DNA from 2 places in the Fusibacter sp. JL298sf-3 genome. Region 1 is predicted to be linked to the other one. Evidence: a T-box and tRNA genes for the amino acid it is inferred to sense, from the RefSeq annotation. Region 1 holds a T-box; the other holds one or more tRNA genes.
The links. A T-box is a leader RNA that pairs with one kind of tRNA and senses whether it is charged. The one in region 1 lies ahead of ACR6HW_RS01080 (glycine--tRNA ligase), so its partner is inferred to be a tRNA-Gly.
Positions count from the first base shown of each region.

Region 1 (7,896 bases):
ATCAGTCGCGTGGCCAACGGCGTTACCATTGGTGAAAACGGCTACATCGTTTTGTTTGACAGCAACAACGTGACGTTTACACATCCGAACCCCGACAACGTAGGTAAAGACATCCCCATTCCCGAACTCAAAGCGTTTGTGGAGAACAATGCAAGCGGCGTCTTTGAGTACACTTATGAAGGCGAAAAGCGCATTGCATTGCTCAGTACCATAGAGGGGCTGGACTGGAAAATACTCGCAACAGTAGATGAGAACGAAATCTTTGCGCAGACGCGGAGTTTGCTGTTTAACATCTTACTCATCGGCGTCGTCCTCATCTTAATTGCAGTGGCCATCGCCGTGGTCTTTTCCAATGCGATGCTGAAAAACATCAAAAATGTCAGTACGGCAATTACCCATATGAGTGAAGGCGATTTGAGCCAAACGGTACACGTTCATACAAAAGATGAGTTTGGCAAACTGGCGGATGATCTCAACCATATGATTGCATCGATTTCTGGTCTGATTGGGAACGTCCATCACGCGACGCAAAATGTCTTGAGTTCTTCAAACGATTTGGTCGGGCTTTCAGACCGCGCCAGTATTGCGGCGAGAGAAGTTTCGGGTGCTGTTGAAGAAGTGGCGACAGGGGCGACGCGACAAGCCCAAGATAGTGAAAACAGCAGCCGAGTCGCCAAAGAAATGGGTCAGAACATCAAGACGCTGACGGACAGTGTGTTCAACATGATTGGCATGACTAAAAAGGCCACTGAAATCAATTCCAGCAGTCAGGCAGCGGTAATGACGCTAAAGGAAAAGAACACTGAAAACAACGATGCCACTGAAAAGACTGAAGAAGCAATTTTGGACCTGGAAAGACAGTCTCTAACCATTGGCGATTTTGTACAGACCATTAGCACCATTGCCGAGCAGACGAACTTACTGGCGCTCAATGCCTCAATTGAAGCGGCCCGTGCCGGCGAACACGGCAGAGGATTTGCCGTGGTTGCAGATGAAATTCGAAAGCTCGCCGAAGAATCCAGCAAAGCGGCAGATGAGATTAAGAACATCGTGTTGACCATTCAAAAGGGCAGCAAAAACACAGTGACTATTATGCAAGAAGTCAAGTCGCGTTCACACGAACAAAACGATGCCGTTGAGCGCGTTGAAAACGCATTCTCAGACATCTTTAATGCCATTAACGGCATCCAAAATGTCATCGATACCGTTTCAGGAGACATCGAAGTTCTCGATGTCAGTAAAGTGGAAATTCTCGACAGCATAACGAGCATCGCCAGCGTATCGGAAGAAGCTGCTGCCGCTTCTGAAGAAGTGAGCGCCTCTATGGAAGAGCAGACAGCTGTCGTCGAGCAAGTCGCCATTGCCGCAGATCAGCTTAAAGGTCTAGCCGATGAGCTGGAAGCCAACATCAATAAGTTTAAAATTTAAAACGGTCTGTTATAAATTTTAAAATAATGATATAATGGCTGTAGTAAACAAATGAAAGGGTGATGCTATGACTATTACACTTGAAATGGTGGATGCCGTAATTAAACGGACAAATGTCGGTTATAAAGCGGCGCAAGAGGCACTTGAGCAAACGGGCGGCGATATTCTAGCGGCAATTATTGAACTCGAGTCCAAGCAAACGACAGGTGCGGAAAAGGGACATTACCATTTGGGACATCAGATTTCCGAATGGCTGAAGTATTTGATTAACGAGGGATTGATTCGTCAGTTGACCATTGTTAAAAACGATAAGATCGTTTTGGATATCCCCATTATGGCAGGGGCTATTGCAGGTGTGCTCTTTACCAAATCCACCATGGCGGCAATTATTGCGGCGGTGGCCACAGGGTGTGACCTCAACGTCGTGAAAAAGGATGGAGAGGTGATTAACTTGAACTCTCTGACGATTGAGACTTTTGAGTCTCTTAAAGCCTTTTTTAAATGTGAGGGAAAAGAAGTAGAACCATCTTTACAGACAGATGAACCTGTGGTACAATCTTAAGCATTACTTGGGGCATAATTCAGCCCTTTAACTGAATAACGAATGGCGATGAAGAAGAAAAGTAATTTGTCGAGCTGCTTAAAGAGAGTCGGTGGTGGTGAAAACCGATAGCGGTGATAAGTGAAGGCACTTTGGAGCGATATTGTTTAAAGAGGGTCCTTTGGACCAATTAGGGTGGAACCGCGGAATAACCTTTCGTCCCTGCTTCGGCAGAGATGAAAGGTTTTTTTATTGAATCGACAAACGTTTAGTTGTGGGCGCAACACATGTTGTCGAATTAAAAAAGTCGAATCAAAAAAGAGTGCGCTGTAAAACTTGTCGCGCAAAAGCTATTTAAAGTAGGGGAGGACATTATGAGTCAAGTTACTATGGAAAAAATCGTTTCACTTGCAAAATCCAGGGGCTTTGTTTTTCCGGGGTCAGATATTTACGGGGGTTTGGCAAATACTTGGGACTACGGTCCGCTAGGGGTGGAGCTTAAAAACAACGTAAAAGCAGCTTGGTGGAAAAAATTTGTGCAGAGCAACCCGTACAATGTGGGCATCGACAGTGCCATTCTTATGAACCCTGAAGTTTGGGTAGCATCGGGACACGTCGGTGGCTTTAACGACCCACTTATGGACTGTAAATCGTGTAAGACGCGTTACAGAGCAGATCAATTAATCGAAGAACATATGACGGCAAATGGTGGAGAACCGGAAGCTATTGACGCCTGGCCAAATGAGAAAATGGAAAATTATATCTCAGAAAACGGCATTGTCTGTGCCAGCTGCGGCAGCAACGACTTTACTAAAATTCGACAGTTTAACCTCATGTTCAAAACTTTTCAAGGGGTTGTAGAAGACTCGTCAACGGAAATCTTCTTAAGACCGGAGACGGCTCAAGGTATATTCGTCAACTTTAAGACCATTCAAAGAGCGTCGAGAAAAAAGGTGCCGTTTGGCATCGGGCAAATTGGTAAATCTTTTAGAAATGAAATTACACCGGGGAACTTCACTTTTAGAACGCGTGAGTTCGAGCAGATGGAACTTGAGTTTTTCTGTAAACCTGGCGAAGACCTAGAGTGGTTCAAATACTGGAAGGCATTTTGTATGAACTGGCTCCTAAAGCTTGGCATGACAGAAGATAAAGTGAAGTTTAGAGACCATGACGAAGAAGAACTTTCACACTATTCCAATGCGACAACGGATATTGAATACCGCTTCCCATTTGGTTGGGGAGAACTTTGGGGGATTGCAGACCGTACGGACTTCGACCTCAAGGCCCATATGAACCAATCTAAGTCGGACTTAAGCTATCAAGACCCGGTGACAAATGAGAAATATGTACCATATTGTATTGAACCGTCACTTGGTGCGGACCGCGTTACACTTGCCTTCCTCGTGGATGCGTATGAAGAAGAAGTTTTGGAAGACGGTAGCTCGAGAACAGTGATGAAGTTCCACCCGGCACTTGCACCGTTTAAGGCTGCGATATTCCCGCTTTCAAAAAAGCTCAACGACGAAGCGACAAAGGTTTATGAGTTGTTGGCAGAGCACTTTAACATCGATTACGACGATGCCGGCAGTATCGGCAAACGCTACAGAAGGCATGATGAAATCGGAACCCCGTTCTGCATCACTTACGATTTTGAATCTGGTGAAGATCAAAGTGTTACTATAAGACATCGCGATACGATGGCACAAGAACGTATTAAAATCGAAGACCTCGTAGAATATATTAGAGAGCGATTAAGATTTTAAGAATTGGATATAAATGAAACAAGTATAGGAGGGACCATATGGAGCAGGAATATCAAATCATCATCATGTCCGATTCTCTCGGTGAGACGGCTTCACATGTTGCCAGAGCAGCCATGAATCAATTTACGGGAAAAGAATACGTCGTGAAGAAGTACAATTATGTGCGCGACATAGAAGCTGTTGAAGAAATCGTTTCAAAAGCTTCAAAGCAGCCTTCGATTGTTCTGTTTACCACCGTAATAGACGAATTGACCAGGGGCATTATCGAGACATGTGCCCGATATGACGTGCGCTGTCATGACATTTTAACACCGGTGTTGGATCAGTTTTCAGACTTTTTTAAAGACGTCCCTGCACAGAAGCCCGGTACGATGTACAAACTGGACGATGATTATTTTGATCGCGTCGCAGCGATAGAGTTTGCTGTAAAATATGACGACGGCAAGGATTTAAAAGGCCTTAAACACGCCGACGTGGTGTTGCTCGGTATCTCTAGGACTTCTAAGACGCCGCTTAGCATGTATTTGTCGCACAAGAACATTCGCGTGGCCAACGTGCCCTTGGTTCCGGAAATTCCCGTGGCCAAAGAAATCTATCAAGTGCCTAAAAACAAGCTGATTGGTTTGACAAACTCTCCTGAGAAGTTAAATGAAATTCGCGTTGAGCGCCTAAAGGCTCTCGGCTTGTCGGCGAACGTCGAGTACGCCAACTACAGCAGAATACTAGAGGAATTGGATTACGCAGATAAAGTATACAAACAGCTAGGCTGTCCGATTATTAACGTGGCCAACAAAGCCATTGAAGAGACGGCAAGTATTATCATGGAAATCACTGGACTCAACATGAAACTCAAGTAGACAACGAGGTAATGACCCACAGCGCATTTGCTGTGGGTTTTTGAGCATATCGCGTAAGCGAAGTTCTCGTGTACTGTATCGTTCACCATTAAAAACGGCTATTCTACAGTCGGATACGAATGATTCGGCATTTTAATGAACGCTCAACGAGGCGGTACACTAATAAAGCAGTTATTGATTACAAAAGGTGAGGTATGCGTTATGAGAAAATTTGTTTATGCCTTTGAAGAAGGCAGCAAAGAGATGAAAGGGTTACTTGGAGGGAAAGGAGCGAACTTGGCTGAAATGAAGAAAATCGGTCTCCCCGTTCCCAACGGATTTACAATTACCACTGAGGCGTGCAACGCTTATTACGATGCACAGAAAGTTATTTCAGATGAGGTTATCGCGCAGATTAATGAGGCCCTGGCCAAGTTAGAAGCAAAAACGGGCAAGAAGTTAGGCGATCCTCAAAACCCACTCCTTGTTTCTGTAAGATCTGGTGCCTTTGTTTCTATGCCGGGAATGATGGACACGGTCCTCAATCTAGGGCTCAATGAGCAAACTGTAGAAGGCCTCGCACTCTTAACGGAGAACAGGCGTTTCGCCATGGACTGTTACAGACGATTTATTCAAATGTTTGGCGATGTGGTGTTGGAGATTCCGAAATACAAATTCGATAAAGTATTTGACACGAAGAAAACGGAAATGGGCATTACAGAAGATACGGCACTTACTGAAGCCGATTTAGAGGCGATTATCGTCGGCTATAAAAAGCTCGTTAAACGGGAGAAGGGGTTCGGGTTCCCGGAAGAGCCGACGCATCAATTGGAGATGGCTATTGAGGCGGTATTCGGTTCTTGGAACAACGACCGCGCCATTGTCTACAGAAATCTTCATGAGATTCCGCACGACCTCGGAACGGCAGTTAATATTCAGGAAATGGTATTCGGCAACATGGGTGAAAGTTCCGGTACAGGGGTGGCTTTCACACGGAACCCTTCTAACGGCGACAACGTGCTTTTTGGCGAGTTCCTAATGAACGCACAAGGTGAAGACGTCGTCGCCGGCATCCGCACGCCGCATACCATTGCCGAACTCGAAAAAATACAACCGGAAGTTTTCAAAGCGTTTAACGACGTCTGTAAAACACTTGAGAACCATTACAAAGACATGCAGGACATTGAGTTTACTGTGGAGCGCGGAACGTTGTATCTCCTTCAAACGCGCTCTGCAAAGCGGACGGCATTTGCCAGTGTCAAGGTAGCTGTCGACATGGTTGAAGAAGGGCTGATTACACGTGAAGAAGCGTTGATGCGCATAGAACCTGCAAAACTCGACGAACTGCTCCACCCGATGTTCGAACCTCACGCCCTAGCTGTAGCAGTTCATATTGCCAAGGGCCTTCCGGCGTCACCAGGTGCGGCGTTCGGTAAAATTTATTTTCATTCAGAAGATGTTATTAAGGCGAAAAACCGCGGAGAAACCTGTATTTTAGTGCGTACAGAGACGTCTCCAGAAGACATTGAAGGCATGGTGCACGCAAACGGTATTCTCACTTCAAGAGGTGGGATGACTTCTCATGCCGCTGTCGTGGCGCGTGGAATGGGCAAGTGCTGTGTCGCAGGCTGTAGCGCATTAACTGTAGACGAAGACGAACGCGTCCTTCACACGCCGAACGGCACATACGACGAGGGCGATTTTATCAGTCTCGACGGGATTACCGGCAATGTGTATCAAGGCAAGATCGATACAACTGATGTGGCGTTTAGCGACGCATTTAACACGGTGCTTTCGTGGGCAGATGAAGCGCGTAACTTGGGGGTACGGGCCAATGCCGATACACCTAAAGATGCGAAAAAAGCTCTGGAATTTGGCGCATCCGGTATCGGTCTTTGCAGAACGGAACACATGTTCTTTGACGCTGAAAGAATTATCGATGTGAGACGAATGATTTTATCTGAAACTACAGAAGAACGCTTAACGGCGTTGCAATCGCTTCTCGTACACCAGCAAAAGGACTTTGAAGCCATCTTTGAAGTCATGGGGGCACATCCTGTTACAGTGCGTTTGCTCGACCCGCCGTTACACGAGTTCTTACCGGTGGAGGAAAACGATATACTCGCACTTTCCAAACACCTTGACAAGTCGGCAGACACCATTCGCCAAACCGTCAAGACATTGGCCGAGTTCAATCCGATGTTAGGGCACAGAGGCTGTCGCCTTTCAATTACATTCCCTGAGATTTACAACATGCAGATTAAAGCCATAGCTCGTGCCGCAATTCTCGTCTCTGAGAGAAGCGGTGTTAAAATTGAACCGGAGATTATGGTGCCGCTCGTCGGACATTTAAAAGAGTTTGAACTGGTTAAAGAGCAGATTCTTAAAACATTGCAAGACGTTATGCAGGAAATGGGCGCATCGCTTGACTACAAAATCGGCACGATGATTGAGGTGCCGAGAGCAACGCTTATTTCCGATGAGATTGCGGAAAACGCCGAGTTCTTTTCATATGGCACCAATGATTTGACACAGATGACACTGGGCTTTTCAAGAGACGATGCCGGAAAGTTTATTGGCGCATATGTGCAAAAAGGCATTTTTGAGAAAGACCCTTTTGCCAGCCTCGATCAGAGAGGGGTCGGTCAGTTGGTTAAAATGAGCGTTGAAAAGGCGCGTCAAACGCGTCCAGAGATTAAATTGGGTATTTGCGGAGAACATGGTGGGGATCCGAAGTCGATTGAATTTTTCAATGCTGTAGGCATCGACTACATTTCGTGTTCGCCTTTTAGAGTGCCTATTGCACGTTTGGCGGCGGCACAAGCGGCGATTCGCAACCGAGACCAAAGTAAATAGATTGATTATATAAGGTGTATTTCTACTGAAGCGTTGAAAATAAAGGGTTTAGAGCTAATTAGTTAAATTAATGTATGGGGTGTAATCTTAGTGCAAATTGAGATTACACCTTATTTTTAGTTGGAAACTCGATAAGAATTTTAAAACAGAGTCGAAAATGGGCTGTTATGGAACACTTATTGAAAATCAAATGAGTGCAGGTGGATTGGCATTGACTGCTGTAGTTTTTGTTGGTGGGAAAATACTTTTTGGCAATCAATGCGATTGCTGAAGCCACTTTCAAAGTATTTAAAACAGAGTTTTCAAATCGGTATATATTCAAGTCGCTAGATGAACTTAGCATCGAATTGGCAAATTATATAAATTGGTATAATAACATAAAAATCCACTCAACACTAGGCTATCTGACGCCTGTAGAATTAAAAAAATACCCTTGAGAAAATAGTTTAATAAAGCGTTGACAATCCAAAAT
Region 1 covers NZ_CM132608.1:221,882-229,777, forward strand. Annotated here, with positions in the region: gene ACR6HW_RS01070 (methyl-accepting chemotaxis protein) at 1-1,428, shown strand, start outside; gene ACR6HW_RS01075 (DUF4342 domain-containing protein) at 1,496-1,990, shown strand; T-box leader at 2,030-2,196, shown strand; gene ACR6HW_RS01080 (glycine--tRNA ligase) at 2,341-3,732, shown strand; gene ACR6HW_RS01085 (pyruvate, water dikinase regulatory protein) at 3,771-4,589, shown strand; gene ppdK (pyruvate, phosphate dikinase) at 4,791-7,424, shown strand; gene ACR6HW_RS01095 (IS3 family transposase) at 7,658-7,861, shown strand.

Region 2 (7,896 bases), 720 kb from region 1:
ACGACCTCAACGAGAACACATTGTGCGCTTCAGCAAGTTTCAAGAGTGCGCTTTGATACCGTGTGGCCTTCTCCAAGGTAACGAAGTCCAAAAAACTTTCGTCGACAACCCAAATCAATTCGGGGTTGTCCACACGCTGTAAAATGCCTTCAAATCTCTCGGCGTCAGTAAAAATCCCCGTCGGATTATTGGGGTTGCACAGCACCACCAGATCTATTTGAAATCGATTGATTGCGTCGACAAGTGCCTCATCGTCGATTTCAAACCCATCTGACACGTGGGTTTCAAAACGGACAATTTCAGTTTGAAACGGCTCAAAAGCCCGTCGGTATTCTGTAAATGTCGGCTCGACAATTAAGACTCTTTTATCTGAAAAGGTTCTGCCCAACAAATAAATCAACTCCGTTGCACCGTTGCCGATAATGTAGTGTTCAGGCGTCAGTCCCATAACCTCTGCAAGTTTTTGTTTGGCGCGTCCTCCGTCGATATCCGGATAGAGATGAAGCGTCTGTACACAGCCCATCAACATCTCTTCATAGCTTTTGGGCAATTGAAGAGGCGGAATGTTGACACTAAAGTCCACCAGTCCGTCTCGTGTCTCAATACCACCGTGAAAATTCATAGAAGCCTCCTAACCCCATTGCCACCAGCAAGCCTGCCGCAATAACCCATTGACTGATTCTAAGCACGCGAACAGCTCGTGTAATATCCATTGGTTCAATAGGCCTGTTGTCGTCGCCTAAAGTCGGCTTGACGAGAACCTGCCCAAAATACGTGTGTGTCCCCCCGAGCCTTATGTTTAAAAGTCCGGCAATTGCCGCCTCGGGATACCCGCAATTAGGACTCTTGTGATTGCGCCTGTCTCTCACGAGTACCTTTAAGCCATTTCTAAAGTCAAGGCCACATAGGGCACCTGAAAAGAGCATCAAAACAGCCCCCAGCCGCGCCGGCACATAGTTGAGCAGGTCGTCCATCTTTGCGGAGCAGTACCCAATTTCTTTATAAGGTGGTTGAATATACCCCACCATAGAATCTAACGTATTGGTTGCTTTGTAGAGGATGAGCGGGAGTATCGGGTCCCCGAAAACGGCCCCAACCACCATATAAAAAAGCGGCGCCAATGTGCCGTCAATTGTATTTTCCGCTACCGTTTCAACAGCACCTGCAGTGACTTCACTTTCTGTCAGCGATGTGGTATCCCGCCCTACAAGCCATGAAAGGGCTTTTCTAGAAGCAGCCAAATCACCTGATTGTAACACGCGTTGCACTTTCATGCCTTCGTCTGCTAAACACTTGGTTGCCAGCAGACTGTATGCCAAATACAGCTGTACGATAAAATAAAAAAAGGGAGGGGCTATAGCTTTTAGTGCGACAAGGGGCGCAAGTGTCACGCCCCACGTCAGCACCAAAAGGAAAAAACCGCCCACGTAAAGATTTTTAAAACCTCTGCGGACAACTTTTTCAAGTTGCTTTATAGCCCAACCGATAAACCTAACTGGATGCGGCCAATTAGGAGGATCACCTATTAATGAATCCAAACCGATGCCAAACAAAATTTGTATCATGGCGTCTGTCTCGATTCGTTCAGAATGCTATCCAGCTTCTGCATATCTAAATGAGGTTGTACAATCTCGACGAGTCTGTCATAAGCTTGAACTTTCATTTCTTCAAAGCTCAGTGACTCGTCGGCTGCACCGCTGCCTCGTAATTTCTTAATTAAAGCGTTCCTAAAGGCATCGTTGTCAAAGATACCGTGGAGATAAGTGCCCACAACCATGCCTTCTGCATCGACATGCCCATCGACTTCGCCTTCTGCATTTAAAAGAAACGGAACCGCTTCTTCAGAGAGCGCCTTTGTTTTGCCCATATGAATTTCATAGCCCTTCACAGAGGCCTCTACAAGCCCCATCCCGAGGAAATCATTAGTGAGTGTTGTCGTAGACTGTACCGTTCTCTTCTCCTCGTACATCGTCGTCTCGACATCGAGCAAACCAAGGCCGTTAATCGTCTTTAAGCCAGATTCCACAGCAAAGGGGTCGTGTAGCTTTTTCCCAAGTATTTGATAGCCACCACAAATGCCGATAATCGGTATCTTCTTGCGATGCGCTCTGTAAATGGCCTGCGCCATACCGGAGTCAACCAAATGCTTCATATCCACAAGTGTGTTCTTGCTCCCGGGAATAACGAGTAAATCGTAGTCGAGCAAATCGTCTGTTGCCGTCACGTAGTTTAGCGATACGTCTTGGTGGAAATCGAAACAGTTAAAATCCGAAAAGTTAGACATGTAAGGCAATCTGACGACGCCGATTTTAACCCCTTCGTACTGTCTATCGGTGAGTCTCGACGCGACGCTGTCTTCATCGTCGATGTTGATATTTTGTATATAGGGAATGACCCCTAGACACGGGATGCCGATTTTCTCTTCAAGCATTTCAACCCCCGGCATAAGCAGAGAGACATCGCCTCTGAACTTGTTGATAACAAAGCCCTTAACACGTTTTTGCTCAGAGTCACTTAGCAAGGCATACGTCCCGTAAAGGGCGGCGAACACGCCCCCTCTATCGACGTCGCCGACGAGGATGACATCGGTGTCTACCATTTCGGCAAGTCCCATATTGACAATGTCTCTCGAGCGGAGATTAATTTCCGCAGGCGAGCCGGCACCTTCAATAACAATGGTTTCATACGATTCTTCCAAAGACTTAAACGCCTTGACAACTTCAGGCGCCAACTCATTTTTTATAGAAAAATAAGCACTTGCACGCATATTGTCCTTCACTCTACCGTGTAAAATAACTTGGCTGCCCACATCGCTAGTGGGCTTTAACAAAATTGGGTTCATTCGGACATCGGGTTCAATGCGGGCGGCTTCCGCTTGGACGACTTGAGCGCGTCCCATTTCGAGCCCCTCTTTTGTCACAAAAGAGTTAAGCGCCATATTTTGAGATTTAAACGGTGCAACCTTCTGTCCTCGATTGTTTAGTATTCTGCAAACGGCTGTCACTAAGATGCTCTTACCGACAGATGACCCCGTACCTTGAAACATAATTTTTTTAGACATATTTCCCCTATACCACTCTTTCTCTCACCACGCAACTCACTTGAGCCTTTTGAGCAGCATCACCGCTCTATGACTTCCTAATAAAGTGAACTAAAAAAGCACATGCCAAAAGACATGTGCCTGAATATGATTGCTCATAAGCATGTTCACAAGACTTCCCACCGAAGTTGCTGATTTCAATTAAGGCAGGTTTCCTGGCTCATAGCTCATCTTACTCTTCACCCTTCCCAAGCTTGCGCTCAGTGGTTCTAGAATTTCATCACTATTTACAGTAGCGGGGGCTGCATAGGACTTTAACCTATTTCCCTCTTAGCTTTGCTAAGCACCTTAATCGTATTCAATTCTTTTTTATTATAGACATTTCACACGCTCTTGTCAATAGGTCTAAAAGAGGGCGACACACTACCCCAAATTTTGAACAAAAGCCAGCACTTCGGGAACATGTGTCTTGGGGTCCACTTCTCTAAAGGCTTTTACGAGTTCGAGGCCCTCGTGAAACACAAATGTAGAGCGTTGAGTCCCTTTCACCGGTTTACCATACATTTTCTTTTCGACTACCAAGTCAAAGTGCGCTAAGAGCTCGCGTTCCACATCGCTGATTAAAGAAAATGGGAGATTGTGCTTTTTAATAAAATTCTTATGGGTGCCTAAAGTATCTTTGCTGACACCGATGACTTCATAACCCAACGCCTTAAAAGCATCATAGTGCTCTGCAAATGCCAACGCTTCAAACGTACACCCCGACGTGTTGTCCTTTGGATACGCGTAAAGAATAAATTTCTGATTTCTCAATGCCTCAAACGAATCAACCGCATCGTTTGTACACTTTAGCGCGCCTTCATACATCATGGCAATAACCCTCCTTAATAGATTTCATCTAACTCACCGTATACGCTGCCTGTTCGATCTTTTTCAAGCAACTTCTTAAGAAAATCAAGGCCTTCATGGTAATAGCTTTTCGAGTACGAATACGTCCAGCTGCAAATGTGCAAGCCATTTTTGTAAAGCAAAAACCGAAAGGACTTATAAAAATCTGATGTTAACATACCGGTCTCTTTATACCCATTAAAAAAAGGTTTTAACAAATAAGGATAATCTAAAAAATATTTTCTAAAAAGACCTATAACATCATTATAACAATTATCGACGACACATTTTTCAAAATCTAAAAATGTTTTAAAAACATATACACCATTTCTTTGGTCAATTAATATGTTCCGCCCGTCCAAATCACGATGACACAAACGGCCATGGCCAATAGGCTCTATATGCTTCATTTCCGATTTTAAGACGCGTATACTGTCTCTCAGTATCTCGATTCCAGGTAATGTCTGCGCATTTATATTGGTAACGATGCGTTCAACCTCCATTTTCATAAAGGGAACATACGCTTTAATCGGACTTTTCTTGGCCGAGTCCCAATCTCCGAAGTAATCGAACGCGTGCGCTTGATGCAGGCGTCCCATCTCATAGCCAATCCCATTAAAAATACACTTCATCTCGTCGTCCTTCAGCTGTTTAAGCTTTCGGTCGAGGAGTTCCCCTTCTATATGGTTGTATATAATCCATTCGGTATGATCGGCTGTCACGCCATTGGCCAAAATACTTAACTCCGGAGGCTGATAGTATGAAAGTGCATTGAGTTCTCGCATACACTTGCCTGGCTTATAGAAAAACTTAATCACATACTGACCGCCTGACGTATGTACCTTATAGACCATGTTCCGCTTTAAATCGTGATTGCCACATGGCAATATTGCCTTTACAGAACCAAAATTGCGCTTGGTGAAGATGTCGTCAATTACAAATGCAAAATCGTAATTCATGATGTCCTCCTTCCCCACCGTTTTCTTCATTATAGCTTATCTCTTTAAAGGGCGTCTAGGTGTAAATAAAAAAAACACACATTTTCATGTGTGTTTACTGGAGCGGAAGACGAGATTCGAACTCGCGACCCTCGCCTTGGCAAGGCGATGCTCTACCACTGAGCCACTTCCGCGTAATTTTGGTGCGGGTAGAGGGACTTGAACCCCCACGAACCAGTCACTAGATCCTAAGTCTAGCGCGTCTGCCAATTCCGCCATACCCGCTATTTTGTTGGTGGGAGTAATAGGGATCGAACCTATGACCTCCTGCTTGTAAGGCAGATGCTCTCCCAGCTGAGCTATACTCCCGCTGAAAAATAAAAAATGGTGCACCCTAAGGGAGTCGAACCCCTAACCTTCTGATTCGTAGTCAGACACTCTATCCGATTGAGCTAAGGGTGCACGTATTGGAGGCGGCGACCAGATTCGAACTGGTGAATAGAGGTTTTGCAGACCTGTGCCTTACCACTTGGCCACGCCGCCGTGCTTGGTGATCCATCCGCGACTCGAACGCGGGACACCCTGATTAAAAGTCAGGTGCTCTACCGACTGAGCTAATGGACCATTGTGCGCTGGAGCGGGTGAAGAGAATCGAACTCTCATGGCCGGCTTGGAAGGCCGGAGCTCTACCATTGAGCTACACCCGCGCATTGGAGCGGAAGACGAGATTCGAACTCGCGACCCTCGCCTTGGCAAGGCGATGCTCTACCACTGAGCCACTTCCGCATAATTTTGGTGGGAGTAATAGGGATCGAACCTATGACCTCCTGCTTGTAAGGCAGATGCTCTCCCAGCTGAGCTATACTCCCGGATGTGAGCTGATGCTCACAAAATAATTGGTGACCCCTAGGGGAATCGAACCCCTGTTACCGCCGTGAAAGGGCGGTGTCTTAACCGCTTGACCAAGGGGCCATGGCTCCAAGGGTGGGATTCGAACCCACAGCCTATCGGTTAACAGCCGAGTGCTCCACCGTTGAGCTACCTTGGAATACAAATCAGCAACGTTCTACTCTCCCAGGCAGCTGCCCGCCAAGTACCATCGACGCTGGAGGACTTTACTTCTGTGTTCGGTATGGGAACAGGTGTTGCCCCTCCGCCTTCGTCACCGAATTGTTGTGCTCGTGTTTCTCTCACCAGCGAATTATATTATATCATAATCACTTTAGTGCTGTCAACACTTTTTTGTTGCTTTTTTTAGGGTTAGTACCCTGAAAACTGTATATATAAGAACCGATAAATCCTCTTTAACTCTAAAGCGTGGTCAAGTCCTCGACCTATTAGTACCTGTCAGCTGAATGCATTGCTGCACTTACACCTCAGGCCTATTACCATATTATCTTCATGGGGTCTTACTCTATTAAAAGATGGGAAATCTCATCTTGAGGGGGGCTTCGCGCTTAGATGCCTTCAGCGCTTATCCCTTCCAAACTTAGCTACTCAGCAGTGCTCTTGGCAGAACAACTGATACACCAGAGGTTTGTCCATCCCGGTCCTCTCGTACTAAGGACAGCTCCTCTCAAATTTCCTACGCCCACAGCAGATAGGGACCGAACTGTCTCACGACGTTCTGAACCCAGCTCGCGTGCCTCTTTAATGGGCGAACAGCCCAACCCTTGGGACCTACTTCAGCCCCAGGATGAGACGAGCCGACATCGAGGTGCCAAACCTCCCCGTCGATGTGGACTCTTGGGGGAGATAAGCCTGTTATCCCCGGGGTAGCTTTTATCCGTTGAGCGATGGCCCTTCCATGCGGTGCCACCGGATCACTAAGCTCGACTTTCGTCCCTGCTCGAGATGTCTCTCTCGCAGTCAAGCTCCCTTTTGCCTTTACACTCTTCGCGCGATTTCCAACCGCGCTGAGGGAACCTTTAGGCGCCTCCGTTACTCTTTAGGAGGCGACCGCCCCAGTCAAACTGCCCACCTGACATTGTCCTAGAACAGGATCACTGTCCATAGTTAGAATAACGGTATACAAAGAGTGGTATCCCAACAGCGACTCCTATAAGACTGGCGTCCTATATTCTTAGTCTCCCACCTATCCTGTACATCATATACCATTATCCAGTGCCAAGCTGCAGTAAAGCTCCACGGGGTCTTTCCGTCTAGCTGCGGGTAACCGGCATCTTTACCGGTACTACAATTTCACCGAGTCCATTGTTGAGACAGCGCCCAAATCGTTACGCCTTTCGTGCGGGTCGGAACTTACCCGACAAGGAATTTCGCTACCTTAGGACCGTTATAGTTACGGCCGCCGTTTACTGGGGCTTCAGTTCTGTGCTTCGCCTAAACTAACACTTCCCCTTAACCTTCCAGCACCGGGCAGGCGTCAGCCCCTATACATCATCTTTCGATTTAGCAGAGACCTGTGTTTTTGGTAAACAGTCGCTTGGGCCTATCCTCTGCGGCCGGATCTAGCTCTTAACCTGATCCGGCACCCCTTCTCCCGAAGTTACGGGGTCATTTTGCCGAGTTCCTTAACAATGGTTTTCTCGCGCGCCTTAGTATTCTCTACTCTCCTACCTGTGTCGGTTTACGGTACAGGCACCTGCTCCCTCGATAGAAACTTTTCTTGACAGTGTGATATCTGCTGCTTCGTTACTTAAGTTCACTCCCCATCACAGCTCATCCTCAGTAGCGCGGATTTGCCTACGCTACAGACTCGCTGCTTGGACATGCTCTTCCATTCGCATGCTCAGCATAACCTCCTGTGTCATTCCTTCTCTCAAACGGGTCTCGGTGGTACAGGAATCTTCACCTGTTGTCCATCGCCTACGACTTTCGTCCTCGGCTTAGGTCCTGACTTACCCTGAGCGGACGAACCTTCCTCAGGAAACCTTAGGTTTTCGGCGGACGGGATTCTCACCCGTCTCTCGTTACTCATGCCAACATTCTCTCTTGTGTGATATCCATAAGTCCTTGCGATCTTACTTCACCTCTCACACAATGCTCCTCTACCAATTGTCTAAACAA
Region 2 covers NZ_CM132608.1:3,348,610-3,356,505, reverse strand. Annotated here, with positions in the region: gene ACR6HW_RS16010 (pyridoxal phosphate-dependent aminotransferase) at 1-622, opposite strand, end outside; gene cbiB (adenosylcobinamide-phosphate synthase CbiB) at 600-1,565, opposite strand; gene ACR6HW_RS16000 (cobyric acid synthase) at 1,562-3,061, opposite strand; cobalamin riboswitch at 3,229-3,406, opposite strand; gene ACR6HW_RS15995 (peroxiredoxin) at 3,464-3,910, opposite strand; gene ACR6HW_RS15990 (phosphotransferase) at 3,925-4,887, opposite strand; tRNA gene ACR6HW_RS15985 (tRNA-Gly) at 4,986-5,060, opposite strand; tRNA gene ACR6HW_RS15980 (tRNA-Leu) at 5,068-5,151, opposite strand; tRNA gene ACR6HW_RS15975 (tRNA-Val) at 5,160-5,235, opposite strand; tRNA gene ACR6HW_RS15970 (tRNA-Arg) at 5,252-5,328, opposite strand; tRNA gene ACR6HW_RS15965 (tRNA-Cys) at 5,335-5,409, opposite strand; tRNA gene ACR6HW_RS15960 (tRNA-Lys) at 5,415-5,490, opposite strand; tRNA gene ACR6HW_RS15955 (tRNA-Gly) at 5,500-5,573, opposite strand; tRNA gene ACR6HW_RS15950 (tRNA-Gly) at 5,578-5,652, opposite strand; tRNA gene ACR6HW_RS15945 (tRNA-Val) at 5,660-5,735, opposite strand; tRNA gene ACR6HW_RS15940 (tRNA-Glu) at 5,764-5,838, opposite strand; tRNA gene ACR6HW_RS15935 (tRNA-Asn) at 5,840-5,914, opposite strand; rRNA gene rrf (5S ribosomal RNA) at 5,920-6,036, opposite strand; rRNA gene ACR6HW_RS15925 (23S ribosomal RNA) at 6,184-7,896, opposite strand, start outside.
Region 2: it encodes a tRNA-Gly, which carries the amino acid that the T-box ahead of ACR6HW_RS01080 (glycine--tRNA ligase) is inferred to sense. The anticodon was not compared.